DNA from 4 places in the Thiocapsa bogorovii genome. Region 1 is predicted to be linked to each of the others. Evidence: predicted binding sites of a transcription regulator. Region 1 holds the regulator's gene; each other region holds the start of a gene.
The links. Region 1 encodes sigma-54, which starts transcription at its own class of promoters, with help from an activator protein. Its sites were predicted from a motif close to TGGCANGNTNCNTGCTT; they were not measured.
Positions count from the first base shown of each region.

Region 1 (3,303 bases):
TCGGTCGCCGTCTCCGGAACCAAGAGCGCGAAGGCCAGATCGACCGGCTCGCCGTCGGCGGCGTCGTAATCGACCCCCCGAGTCGTTTGTACGAAAGCCCCGATCACCTGCGAGACCTCTTTGATCCTCGCGTGAGGCAGGGCCACGCCGTGTCCGAGACCGGTGCTGCCGAGGCGTTCGCGCTCGAGGAGGCGCTCGAAGACGTTCTCCGTACTCAAGCGCGGATGGTCGTTGGCGAGCAGCTCGGCAAGGGTCTCGAGCAAGCGCTTCTTGCTGGAAATCTCAAGCCCCTGACCGATTCGGGCCTCGTTGATCAGTTCCGGGCTGAGCATCGGTATCGGCTCCCGTGCGCCGCGGGTAACGGGCGCTTCGGCTGGCTCTTGAAACGGGGCCCGCGCAGCGATGGCGGGCGAGAATATGTGATCATGGATCCTGAGAATCCTCGGATGTCTGGACGGGGTCGGCGATTCCGCCTGCCAACCCTCACCGATCCCGTTCGTATCATGCCTCCGACGGGCAAGAGCGCCCATCGGGGGTCTCGGAGGCGCCTTCGCGACGCCTGGTGCATCAGATCTGATCGGGTTCTTCGCCCTCGCTGATCTTCGGGCTCGTAGCGCGATGATCGTTCTTTTTCTCCTTGTGGCGAAGCACTTGGCGATCGAGCTTGTCGATCAAACCGTCGATCGCAGCGTACATGTCCTCATGGACCGAGTCGGCGAAGAGCTTGTTGCCGTTGATATGCAGTGTCGCTTCGGCCTTTTGGGCGAGCTTCTCGACGCTGAGAATGACGTGCGCGTTGATGACGTGGTCGAAGTGCCGCGCAAGCCGCTCGAACTTCGTGTCGACGTAGCCCTTCAGCGCGTCGGTGACGTCAATGTGATGACCCGTCAAATTGATCTGCATCTGCTGACTCCTTATTGTTCAAAGTGCCTGCTAATCCAGGCGCTTGCGCTCGTTTGAGGGTGGAACCCCCATGGCCTCGCGGTACTTGGCGACGGTTCGCCGCGCGACATTGATCCCCTGATCGGCGAGTTCTTGTGCGATCTTGCTGTCGCTCATGGGCTTTCTCGCGGACTCGCCGGCGATCAGCTTGCGGATTAGGGCACGGATCGCGGTCGACGAGCATTCCCCGCCAGAAGCGGTGTTGACGTGCGAGGAAAAGAAATACTTGAATTCAAAGGTTCCCCGCGGCGTGTGCATGTATTTCTGTGTCGTCACTCGCGATACGGTCGACTCGTGAAGCTCCAAAGCCTCGGCGACATCGCGCAGAACCATCGGTCTCATCGCCTCGTCTCCGTGCTCGAAGAACTCCTGCTGCATCTCGACGATCTTCGCCCCGACGCGCAGCACCGTGTCGTTGCGGCTGGCCAGGCTCTTGATGAACCAGCGTGCCTCCTGCAAATGGCTCTTCAAGGTGACGCCGTCCGCGCTTTGATCGGCGCGCCGGATCAGGCGCGCATACTCGGCGTTCACTCTGAGTTTAGGCATTGACTCGGGATTGAGCTCGACCGACCATCGGCCCTCGCGTTTGCGCACGAAGATATCGGGAACGACATACTGGGCCGGTGCGCCGGCGATCAGGCTTCCGGGTCGCGGATTGAGACGTCGGATCAGGGCCAGCGCTCCGGCAACGGCTTCCTCGGATTCCTTCAGCTGACGGACCAGGGAAGCGACGTCGCGCTTCGCCAGATACTCGAACCCGTCGCGGCAGATCGCCATCGCAGCGTTTCGCCAAGGCGTTTGGGCAGGCAGCTGGCTCAGTTGAATCAGCAGGCACTCGGGGAGATTGCGCGCACCCACGCCCGGGGGGTCGAAGGATTGAATGCGGTGAACAACCGCCTCGACCTCCTCTGCGCTGATCTCGGGATGGTCGACGGTCAGGAGCAGCTCGTCGATATCGATGCGCAGATAGCCGTCGGCGTCGATCGAATCGATAACCGCTTGGGCGATCATATTGTCGCGCTCGCTCAGCCTGCAGAGGTTGAGCTGCCAAGCGAGGTGGTCGAGCAGGGTCTGAGGGCGACTCTGTTGGGCAAAGGGATCGTAGTCCGAGCCGTCGTCGGATCCGTGCGACGTGCTCGGCAGATAGGAGTCGAAGACATCGGTCCAGAGCGTGTCGACGGGCAGCTCGTCGGGCATCTCGTTGGATTCGGCGTGGATCTCGCGGTCGACGGTTTGCTCGACCGCCAGGCGCGGTGTTTCGATATCCTCGCTCTGGATGGTGCCCGTTTGCGGCTGCTCGCCGACGTTGAATCGGTCCGCTTCGTCGCCCTCCTCCAACATGAGGTTGGTGTCCAGCGCCTCCTGAATCTCCTTCTGGAGCTCCAGTGTCGAGAGCTGCAACAGACGGATCGCCTGCTGCAACTGAGGCGTCATGGTCAGGTGTTGGCCGAGCCGAAGCTGGATGGATTGCTTCATGGATCGCGGATGCGCTTTTCGATGTGTTCGATCAGGTAGCGGCCATGGCCAATTCTGCTCGATTCCAGCCGTTTGAGTCCGGTGAAGGCGTCATCAGCCGAGGCATGCCGGCCATCTTACACCCAACATCTCGGAAAGAGCATCCAACGGATGCGCGTGCCGGTGAAGTGGCGGGCTTGCGCTCACATGGAGAAATCTGCGCCCAGGTAGACGTCGCGCACTTGTTGATCGGCCAAGAGCTGGGCGGGGGTGCCTGCCGCGATGACGCACCCCGAGCTGATGATGTAACCGCGGTCGCAGATATCGAGCGTCTCGCGCACGTTGTGGTCGGTGATCAGTACGCCGATCCCGCGATCGCGCAGATGCGAAACGATAGCCTTGATGTCTCCGACGGCAATCGGGTCGACCCCGGCGAAGGGTTCGTCGAGCAGCATCACCAGGGGGTCGACCGCGAGCGCGCGTGCGATCTCCAGGCGGCGCCGCTCCCCGCCGGAGAGGCTCAGCGCAAGCGATCCACCGACATGGGCGATTCCCAACTCTTCGAGGAGGCGCTCGCAGCGCAGGTTACGGTCGGCCCGGGATAGATCGCGGCGTGTTTCCAGGATGGCCAGGATGTTGTCGCGCGCGCTGAGCTTACGAAACACGGAGGGCTCTTGTGCCAGATAGCTCAGGCCGGAGCGTGCCCTCGCATGCATCGGTTTTAGTGTGATGTCCTGCCCGCTCAGCGCGATACGGCCCTCGTCCGCCGGGATCAGGCCGACGATCAGATAAAAACAGGTGGTCTTGCCCGCGCCGTTCGGTCCGAGCAGGCCCACGACCTCGCCGGCATCCACACCGACGCTGACGTCCCGCAGGACCTGGCGTCCGCGGTAGCTCTTCTTCAGA
Region 1 covers NZ_CP089309.1:3,097,126-3,100,428, reverse strand. The annotation lists gene LT988_RS14025 (PTS sugar transporter subunit IIA) at 1-332, opposite strand, end outside; gene hpf (ribosome hibernation-promoting factor, HPF/YfiA family) at 568-903, opposite strand; gene LT988_RS14015 (RNA polymerase factor sigma-54) at 934-2,418, opposite strand; gene lptB (LPS export ABC transporter ATP-binding protein) at 2,601-3,303, opposite strand, start outside.

Region 2 (3,303 bases), 270 kb from region 1:
TGCACGCGTTGCTCCCGGAAAAACCCGCGAGGGCAGGGTATAGGTCGATCCCAGAGGGCATCGCGCAGCTGCTGGATTCGATCGCCGGGAGGACCCGTCCGCGCACATCAGGGTCTCGCCTGTTACCCTATTGCGGTGGTCCGACCGCATGCCCGGGCGCGGATCCGGCCTTCAAACATAACCTCGATGCCAACCGCCATGCGCACCTTCAACGATTCGTCAGCCGAACGTCGACATGCCGTAACCTACACGGCAATCGTCGGGGCAGCGATCAATCTCGTGCTCTCGGTCGTGAAGATCATTGCTGGCATTTTCGGTCATTCTCAAGCGCTCGTAGCCGACGGCATTCATTCGCTTTCGGATCTTTTGTCTGATCTGTTGGTCCTGTTGGCAGGTCGCCGGGCCAGCCAAGGTCCCGATCACGATCATCCTTACGGGCATGCTCGATACGAAACGGTTGCAACGCTCGTTCTGGGATTACTGCTCATCGCCGTGGCCGTCGGTATCGCCTGGGATTCCATCGAGCGACTGTTTCAGCCGGAGGCATTGCTCAAGCCGGAACCGCTGACCTTGCTTGCGGCTCTGGGGTCGATCCTCATCAAGGAATGGCTCTACTGGTGGACCCTCGGTTACGCCAAGCGGGTGAAGTCGGATCTGCTCCGCGCCAATGCCTGGCACCATCGTACTGACGCGGTCTCCTCGGTGGTGGTCCTCGTGGGAATTGCCGGGACCATGGCCGGTCTGGCCTATCTTGATGCGATCGCAGCAGTCGTGGTCGCGATCATGATCGCAAGAATCGGCTGGGCGTTGGGTTGGGAGGCGATCAACGAACTGGTCGATACCGGGCTGGAATCCGAGCGGCTGAGCGCGGTCAAGGAGACCATTCGCTCGGTCGGCGGCGTGCGGGACATCCATATGCTGCGCACGCGCCGCTATGCCGGACAGGTTTCGGCCGATGTCCATGTCTTGGTGGATCCCTTCGTCAGCGTTTCAGAGGGCCACATGATCAGTCTCTTGGTGGAGCATCGACTCAAGCGGGAGATCGACGAGATCACCGACGTGACGGTCCACATCGATCCGGAGGACGACGATCGCTTTCCTCCTCCCGTCGGGCTCCCGCTGCGGGCCGAGGCGATGGCGCGCCTAGCTTCGCTCTGGTCGGCGATTCCCGAGGCGAACGAGCGTCAACGGATGGTCTTTCACTATCTGCGGGGCGGAATCGACATCGAGGTCCATTTCCCGTTGGCCGCTTGCCGCCGAACGGGTGCGGACGTGGCCGATTTACAAGCGCGCCTCGCGAACGCGATCGCCGACGAACCGGCATTTCGGGAAGTCCGAATCTTTTTCGGATAGCGTTCGCACTATATCGGTGCGGTTTTTTTCCAAGGAGCCCTGCGAGGGTGCGTAGACGGGAAGAGCAGTCGCGGATGCCCGTGCGAAGAGTGTTTGTGCAATCGATACCGCGTTGGCTCGATCGGTCGGCCGACACGTCCAATCGGAAAATCACCTTTTTAAAACAGTATATTGAGATTCCATCCAGAGGTTGCCGCGCACGGACCAAGCGCAATAGTCCCCCTTTGGCGTGGTCTTGGCTCGGTAGATGCTTTACGCCCGGAAGGTGATCGACAGCACCGGTCGTTCTCCGTCGTACCCCACGAAGAGGACTCCATACAGACCGAATCACCGCGACCCGCCGACGCACTGCGAGTCGTGCAGCCGGAGAGGCGACCTGCTAGGCTCCCATCCGCCTCGCCGCATCCGAGGGCGTAAGGCCTACCACGGCGCCGCCCCACGATCTTTCCCCCGAACCTACAGCAGCGGAGAAATCCCAAATGACAGACGTGATCAAAATGATCAAGGACAACGACGTAAAGTTCGTCGACCTTCGCTTCACCGACACTCGCGGCAAGGAGCAGCACGTCTCCATGCCCTCCAGGGTGGTCGACGAGGATCTGTTTAAGGAAGGCAAGATGTTCGACGGATCGTCGATCGCCGGTTGGAAGGGCATCGAAGCATCCGACATGATCCTGATGCCTGAACCGTCCACCGCAGTCATGGACCCGTTCACGGATGAAAACACCCTGATCATCCGTTGCGATATCCTCGAACCCGACACGATGACCGGGTACGAGCGCGATCCGCGCTCCCTGGCCAAGCGCGCGGAAGCCTATCTGAAGTCGACGGGCGTCGCCGATACGGCCTACTTCGGTCCGGAGCCCGAGTTCTTCATCCTCGACGATGTTCGCTGGGGCGCAGACATGAGCGGCGCCTTCTACAAGATCGATTCCGAGGAGGCCGGCTGGAACTCCGAGCGCGTCTTCGCCGACGGCAACATGGGGCATCGTCCGAGCACGAAAGGCGGTTACTTCCCGGTACCACCGGTCGATTCGCTGAACGATATTCGCGCAGCCATGTGTCTGACGCTGGAAGAAATGGGTGTCCCGGTCGAGGTGCATCACCATGAAGTCGCGACCGCCGGACAATGTGAGATCGGGACCCAGTTCGATACGCTCGTGTCCCGAGCCGACAAGAATCAGATCACCAAGTACGTCGTGCAGAACGTCGCCCATGCCTACGGCAAGACCGCAACCTTCATGCCCAAGCCATTGGTCGGCGACAACGGCAGCGGCATGCATGTTCACCAGTCGCTGAGCAAGGATGGCCAGAACATTTTCGCGGGGGACAAGTACGCGGGCTTGTCCGACACGGCGCTCTACTATATCGGGGGGATCATCAAGCACGCCCGCTCCCTCAACGCTTTGACCAACCCGTCCACCAACTCCTACAAGCGTTTGGTGCCGGGCTTCGAAGCACCGGTGATGCTCGCCTACTCCGCGCGCAACCGCTCCGCGTCGGTCCGCATTCCTTATGTGGCCAGCCCCAAAGGCCGTCGCATCGAGGTACGCTTCCCGGATTCCACCTGCAATCCCTACCTGGCCTTCGCTGCGATGATGATGGCCGGTCTGGACGGTATCCAAAACAAGATTCATCCGGGCGATGCCATGGACAAGGATCTCTACGATCTGCCGCACGAGGAGGCCAAGGCCATCCCGACGGTTTGTCACTCGCTGGATATGGCCTTGGACTATCTGGACAAGGACAGGGAATACCTCACCGCCGGCGGCGTCTTCACCGACGATCTGATCGATGCCTACATCGCTCTGAAGATGGGAGAGGTCACTCGCATCCGCATGACCACGCATCCTGTCGAATTCGACATGTACTACAGTCTCTAGACTCCGGGCGCTCTTGAGCGCGCCAACGAGGCCCCGCAAGGGGCCTCATTCGTTCCGGTTGAGCCCG
Region 2 covers NZ_CP089309.1:2,826,511-2,829,813, forward strand. The annotation lists gene LT988_RS12795 (cation diffusion facilitator family transporter) at 199-1,353, shown strand; gene glnA (glutamate--ammonia ligase) at 1,833-3,236, shown strand.
Region 2: glnA (glutamate--ammonia ligase) is a predicted target of sigma-54. The motif match lies at 1,590-1,606, and genes of this name have one in related genera.

Region 3 (3,303 bases), 980 kb from region 1:
AGTCCACCGAGCCTCATGCCGGCGCCGGTGAACTGCGCTGCGCTTGTCCACCCTACCCATCGTCCTGACTTGTTCGCCAAGCCGGCGCTCGCATCGCTTGGCGCGGAGCGCCACGGGGCATGCGTGACACCGCAGAGCGGTTGTCACGAGTTTCATCTCTGAAAACTCTTTTCGATCCCTAAACCGCGTCCGGCACGATCCGACCGAGTTGCACCGAGCGTCTCGGTACGCTCGGCATCTCCCGTCGCACAGGACGCGGTTTAGCCCTTGAAGTACCGCACATTGTCGCCCGCGCCCTTGAGCGCGGATCGCGTCACCGCGGAACGCGCCATCGCATGCAGCTCGCCGATGCCGAGCCGATCGCTGGTGTCGACCTCGGCGATCTTTTCGAAACGTTTCAGTGCGCCCGCTGCGTCGCCGAGGCGAAACAGGAGGTATCCGGAGCCTTTCAACGCCAACAGCAGGAATCGCGTCAAGCTCATCGAGATGAGCACCGACTGCCCGAGATCGGCCTCGCGCAGGTCCCGCCAGTCGGTCGGTAGGTCGAGCCTGGCCGCGGTCAGCGCGATCGCACGGTCGGCCGTGATGAGGGCCTCGCGATATCTGTGCCGGTAGTAAAAATAGCGATAGAGCGCGACCAGGACGGTCAGGTGTTCCGGTTGGAGAAAATAGGCGAGCAGCAGCCGATCCTCTGCGGTGTCATCGCCGTAGCCTTCCGCCGCCTCGTCGAGGAGCCGCTCCACATCCGGCGAGACAGGCTCGTCGAAATACATGGGTTCGCCGTCGAAATCCAAGAGATCCATCGTGCGCGTCTCCTTCCGAGCTTATTGAACCCGAACGGCCAGCGGATTGCCGATTTCCGCGAGGAATCCCATCAACTCCAGTGCCTCGGGCGGGCGCTTGCTTTGGGTCGCGAAGCGCCGGACCAGGGGAAGGAGCCGATCGGCGTCATCGAGATTCAGATCGAAGCAGAGCAGATCAGCGTAGGCTTGGCGAATCGCGTGCCGTCCGGAATGCTTGCCGAGCACCAGGTGATGCTTGCGCCCGACGTCGGCGGGATCGATGCCTTGATAGTTCATCGGATCCTTCAACAGACCGTCGACATGGATGCCGGATTCGTGCATGAAGGCGCCGTCGCCGACCAAGCTCTTATGCCAGGCGACGGGCTTTCCAGAGGCCCGTGCGACCAGTCCGGAAAGCTCCGCGAAGGTGTGCAGGTCGATTCCGCTGTCGATACCGTGAAGGTGCTTGAGCCCCATCACGACCTCTTCGAGCGCGGCGTTCCCGGCCCGCTCGCCGAGCCCGTGGACGGTCGTGTTGAGGTGCGTCGCGCCGCCGCGGACCGCTGCCAGGCTGTTGGCGGTTGCCAGCCCGAGGTCGTCGTGGGCATGCATCTCGATCTCGATGTCCACCATGGCGCGAAGATCGCGCATGCGCTCGTAGACCGTGAAGGGGTCCATCAGGCCGACCGTGTCGGCGAAGCGGAAGCGTCGGGCGCCGGCGTCTTGAGCGGCCTCTGCGGCGAGCCAGAGAAGCTCCGGGTCGGCGCGCGAGGCATCCTCGGCACCGACACAGACCTCGAGCCCCATGTCGAGAGCGACCCCGACCTGGTGTCGGATCTGCGCGATGACCCAGGCACGATCGCGTCCGAGCTTGCGGGTAATCTGCTGGTCGGAGACCGGGATGGACAGATCCACCATGTCGACGCCCAGGTCGCGGCATTGCGCGATGTCCGCGGGGCGCATTCGGGTCCAGACCATCAGACGTGCCGAGAGCCCGAGCGCGGCGACGGCCCGGATCGACTCGCGCTCCTCTTCTCCCATCGCAGGGATGCCGACCTCGAGCTCGCGCACGCCGAGTGCGTCGAGACCGCGCGCGATCGCGAGTTTCTCCTCGATCGAGAAGGCGACGCCGGCCGATTGCTCGCCGTCGCGTAAGGTTGTGTCGTTGATCGTGACCTGTTGCGGTTCCATGCCCGGCTCCTCGAAGATGTCGAAGACTCCTTAAGCAAACAGCAAGCCATACTTGTTTATTCATAAAATCATGAACTTGAATCTGATCGATCGTGAGGTTGGCGGGTTTCCGACATGCCTGGCCGAGGCGGCCATGTCGCACAGACAACGGCACTCGAAAAGCTTTGCGCCGATCGCGCCTTTGCGGTTCCAATAGACAGTGCGATGACAACGAGCGGATTGCGGATGACCGAACGACCCACCCTCGCCGGGGGCGCCACCCTCGCCATCACGGGCTCCGGCGGCAGCGGGGCGGTCACGGCGGGTCTCATCCTGCTCGCCGCGGTCGGTCGCGCCGGCTATTTCGGCCTGCTCGGCCGCTCGGCCGGTCCGCAGATTCGCGGCGGCGAGTCCGCGGCCATGCTGCGCTTCGGGCCGCAGCCGATCGAGTGCATGGGTGATCGCTTCGACCTGCTCGTGGGATTGGACTGGGAGAACGTCGCCCGCTTTGCCGACGAGCTGCCCCTCGATCGCAACAGTCTTATCTTGACCGACGCGCAGGCCGGGCCGATCCCCGAGATCCTCGTCCGCTCCGGCGCGCAGGTGCGAAGCCTGCCCTGGAAGGCGCTCGCCGATGCCGAGACGGAAGGCCGGGTGAACATGGTCGCGCTCGGTATGGTCGGCGCGATGCTCGGGCTGCCGCTGGACGCACTCGAAGCCGGCGTTCGTGCGACGCTCGGCGGCAAGGGCGGCCGCATCCTGACCCCCTCCTTGGATTGCGTCCGCTCCGGGTATGCGGCAGCTGCCGCTGCGCCCGTGCCATCAACCACGCTTCACCCAGCCGTCGCGCGCTGGAACATCAGCGGCAACGAGGCCGCAGGGCTGGGCGCCGTTCGCGGCGGGGTGCGATTCGTGGCCGCTTATCCCATCACCCCGGCGAGCGAGGTGCTGGAGTGGCTGGCACCCCGCTTGGAGCTGCTGGGCGGGTCGTTGCTCCAAGCCGAGGACGAGCTGGCCTCGATCAACATGATCATCGGCAGCTCGTTCGGCGGCGTGCCCTCGCTGACGGCGACCTCCGGCCCGGGTCTAAGTCTTATGGTTGAGGGCTTGGGTCTTGCCGTGGCGAGCGAGACCCCGGTCGTGGTCGTCAATGTCCAGCGCGGCGGTCCTTCGACCGGCATCCCGACCAAGTCAGAGCAGTCCGATCTCAACATCGCGCTTTACGGCCTGCACGGCGACGCCCCGCATCTCGTCCTGGCGGCTTTAGGGATTCGCGATTGCATCGACACGGTCGAATGGGCGGTCGGTCTGGCCGAGCACCTGCAGACGGTCGCGATCGTGCTGTCGGACC
Region 3 covers NZ_CP089309.1:4,073,487-4,076,789, forward strand. The annotation lists gene LT988_RS18050 (hypothetical protein) at 261-803, opposite strand; gene nifV (homocitrate synthase) at 825-1,973, opposite strand; gene LT988_RS18060 (2-oxoacid:acceptor oxidoreductase subunit alpha) at 2,199-3,303, shown strand, end outside.
Region 3: nifV (homocitrate synthase) is a predicted target of sigma-54. The motif match lies at 2,006-2,022, and genes of this name have one in related genera.

Region 4 (3,303 bases), 630 kb from region 1:
GACTGCGGCCTGCTTCACATCGAACGACCGGTCGCTGAGATCGGTCAAGGCCTTATCGAGCTCACCGGCCGCGCTGCCGAGCGGCAGCCAGGCCAGAATGAAGAAGCCATAGACGAGGCCAAGGCCCGCAAGGCGTGGGTGTCGTCGCGATCGGCTTGTCGCACTCATGGGCATCTCGATACTCGCTGCGCTCGCACTCGACCCAAGGAACCGCGACGAACACCGGGGGGGTTCGACGCTCGAAAACACTGCATTAGAGACTTGAACCGCGTCCAACGCCGCACGCCTGGAGTCACTCCAAGTCAAGCCATCGGCCTGATCCGTGCATACCGCGCCGGACGCGATTCAACAGCGCTATTGCGTCTGAGCCCCGATACAGGTCTTGGTCACCGTGTTGAAGTTGCCGCACATGGTCGGCGGGGTCCAATCGGCGGTGAGGTCCTTGGAGCCTTCGAGGAAATCCGACCAAGCGTCGCCCGGAACCTCTTCTTCGGTTTCCCAGACCACGGCGAACTGTCCATCTTCCTGAATCTCGCCGATCAGCACAGGTTTGGTGATGTGATGATTCGGCAGCATCTTGGCGGTCCCGCCCGTGAGGTTCTTGGTCTCTAGGCCGATGATCGCGGCCCCCACCGCGTCGGGGTCCGTGGTGCCGGCCTTCTCGACCGCTTGCACCCAGAGATCGAACCCGATCTTGTGCGCCTCCATCGGGTCGTTGGTCACGCGCTTGTCGTCTTTGGTGAAACCATGCCAGGTTTCGATGAAGCTGCTGTTGGCAGGGTCGTCGACGCTCATGAAGTAGTTCCAGGCAGCGAGATGGCCGACCAGCGGCTTGGTGTCGATGCCCGAGAGCTCTTCCTCGCCCACGGAGAAGGCGACCACCGGGATATCCTCGGCCGAGACGCCCTGGTTACCCAACTCTTTGTAGAAGGGCACATTGGCGTCGCCGTTGATCGTCGAGACCACGGCGGTCTTCTTGCCTTCGGAGCCAAAGCGCTTGATATCGGCGACGATGGACTGCCAATCGGAATGACCGAAAGGCGTGTAGTTGATCATAATGTCCTCTTCGGCCACGCCGTTTTGCTTAAGGTAGGCCTCGAGGATCTTGTTGGTGGTACGCGGATAGACATAGTCGGTTCCGGCGAGCACCCAACGCTCCACCCCGAGCTCGTCCTTCAGGTAGTCGACCGCGGGGATCGCTTGCTGATTGGGCGCAGCACCCGTGTAGAAGACGTTCTTCGAGGACTCCTCGCCCTCGTATTGCACCGGGTAGAAGAGCAACCCATTCAGCTCTTCGAAGACCGGCAGCACGGACTTGCGGGACACCGAGGTCCAGCAGCCGAACACCACGGCGACCTTATCTTGAGTCAGCAGCTCGCGTGCCTTCTCGGCGAACAGCGGCCAGTCCGATGCGGGGTCGACGACAACCGCCTCAAGCTGTTTGCCGAGCAGTCCGCCCTTCTTGTTTTGCTCGTCCACCAGCATCAAGACGGTGTCTTTCAGTGTCGTTTCACTGATGGCCATGGTGCCCGAGAGCGAGTGCAGGACCCCGACCTTGATGGTGTCGTCCGCGGCGTGTGCCACGGAACCAGCGGCGAGGCCGACGGCCAGGCCCGTGCCGAGCAAGATCGATCTAATCGGGTCGTGTCTAAGCATACGTTCTGGCTCCTGTTCATCGTGAGTGAGGTGAGTGATGGATGCGCGGACGAGGATGTCCGGCAGCACTCAAAGCAAAATGCCCGCCACAACGTCCGCCTCATGTTTGGCGGCCCCGCACGCGACTGCAGGTGGAGAGAGCGCACCGGTTTGGTGCGGATGGCGCATGAAAGGGGGCACACAACCGCGCTCGCCGCGCCAAGATCGAACAACCTGGATCCAGGTCGAGATCTGTACTATCGTCGATGCCGCAAAACCATAGAAACAACAGAGGAGAGGGAGAATGCACAAAATCGTGCTTGCAGTCGCTGCAATGGTCCTGACCGGCAGTGCAATTGGCGCCGATATGGCTTCGCCGGAGGAAGCGAAAGCCATGTCTCAGAAAGCTCAGGCGGCCGTCAACGACATGGGAAGCGAGAAGGCCTTTGCACTCTTCGCCACGTCGGACGGTGACTTCCAGGATCGCGACCTTTACGTCTTCTGCATGGACATGGACGGCGTCATGCTGTCCCACGCGATCAAGCCGGAGCTGGTCGGCAAGAATCTGCTCGACTTCGACAAGTACGGCGACACGCTGTTCAAGAACATGATCGCCGTTGCGAGCAGCACGGGCGAGGGTTGGGTCGACTACAACTGGCCATATCCCGGCACCGAGGAGATTCGCGAGAAGACCAGCTATGTGATGACCAACGACGAGGGCTTCTTCTGCGGAGTCGGCGCCTACAAATAAGGGTTAAGCTCGAATCCGAGGGCATGCCGCCCTCGGCGGCATGCTGCCTTCAGTCCGCGACGAAGCCGGACTGGTCCGAGGCAACCTTCGTGATCGTCGCCTTCCCTCGCTCGTCGGCCTGCCGAAAGTATTGGACGAGCTCCCGCTCGCGGGCCGAGAGAGGATCCGTGTCGTCGAGACAGAGGAGGTACGTTGGAGTCACGGTACCGAGCGCAACCGCAAGCTCTTGAGCCTCTTCGAGACCCATGCGGCGAATCCCCTGCTCATAGTTGCTGATGCGCGATTTCGAGAGCGATTCGGTACGACCGGAAAGCTCCGATAAGCTCAGCTTCTGATCTTGGCGGGCAGCGCGCAGGCGCTGCCCGATGCGTTTTGTGAGATCCATAGTTGTTTGGCTCTTCTCACCTGATGTCAGTGGTATTCGGTTGGTTTTCAGCGTGCGCCAATCCTGATAGGACGCAGCACATTCGCTCTGCATGCGAGGGCTAAAACACGGTATGTCGCCCCCGAAAAGCTCTCGGCGCCCTCCTCTGCAGCCGAACGCCTGGCCATTATCCCAGATATGCATCTTCCCATTCTTCGACATCGCCCACGGTTTGAGGTTGCGGTTCCACGACTCGGTCGGCAAACGCTCGATCAAGCGTCTTGATGAAACACTTGGTCTGGGGCGACAAAAATTTTCCGCGCCTCTGTACAATCCCGTAGCTGCGCTTCGGAAAATACTGAGATAGCGGGATTCTACTCAAGTTTTCGTCACCCGTCAGACAGACATCGGTGACGATCGAGATACCCAAGCCTAATTCGACATATTTCTTGATGACCTCCCAGCCTCCAGCCTCCAAAGTGACCCGGTAGGCCAGGTTGTGTTGCTTGAACACTAGATCGACCATCCGCCAAGTGCTGAGATGCCGCGGCGG
Region 4 covers NZ_CP089309.1:2,465,780-2,469,082, forward strand. The annotation lists gene urtB (urea ABC transporter permease subunit UrtB) at 1-168, opposite strand, end outside; gene urtA (urea ABC transporter substrate-binding protein) at 355-1,656, opposite strand; gene LT988_RS11185 (cache domain-containing protein) at 1,970-2,386, shown strand; gene LT988_RS11190 (helix-turn-helix domain-containing protein) at 2,436-2,771, opposite strand; gene LT988_RS11195 (LysR family transcriptional regulator) at 2,938-3,303, opposite strand, start outside.
Region 4: urtA (urea ABC transporter substrate-binding protein) is a predicted target of sigma-54. The motif match lies at 1,729-1,745, and genes of this name have one in related genera.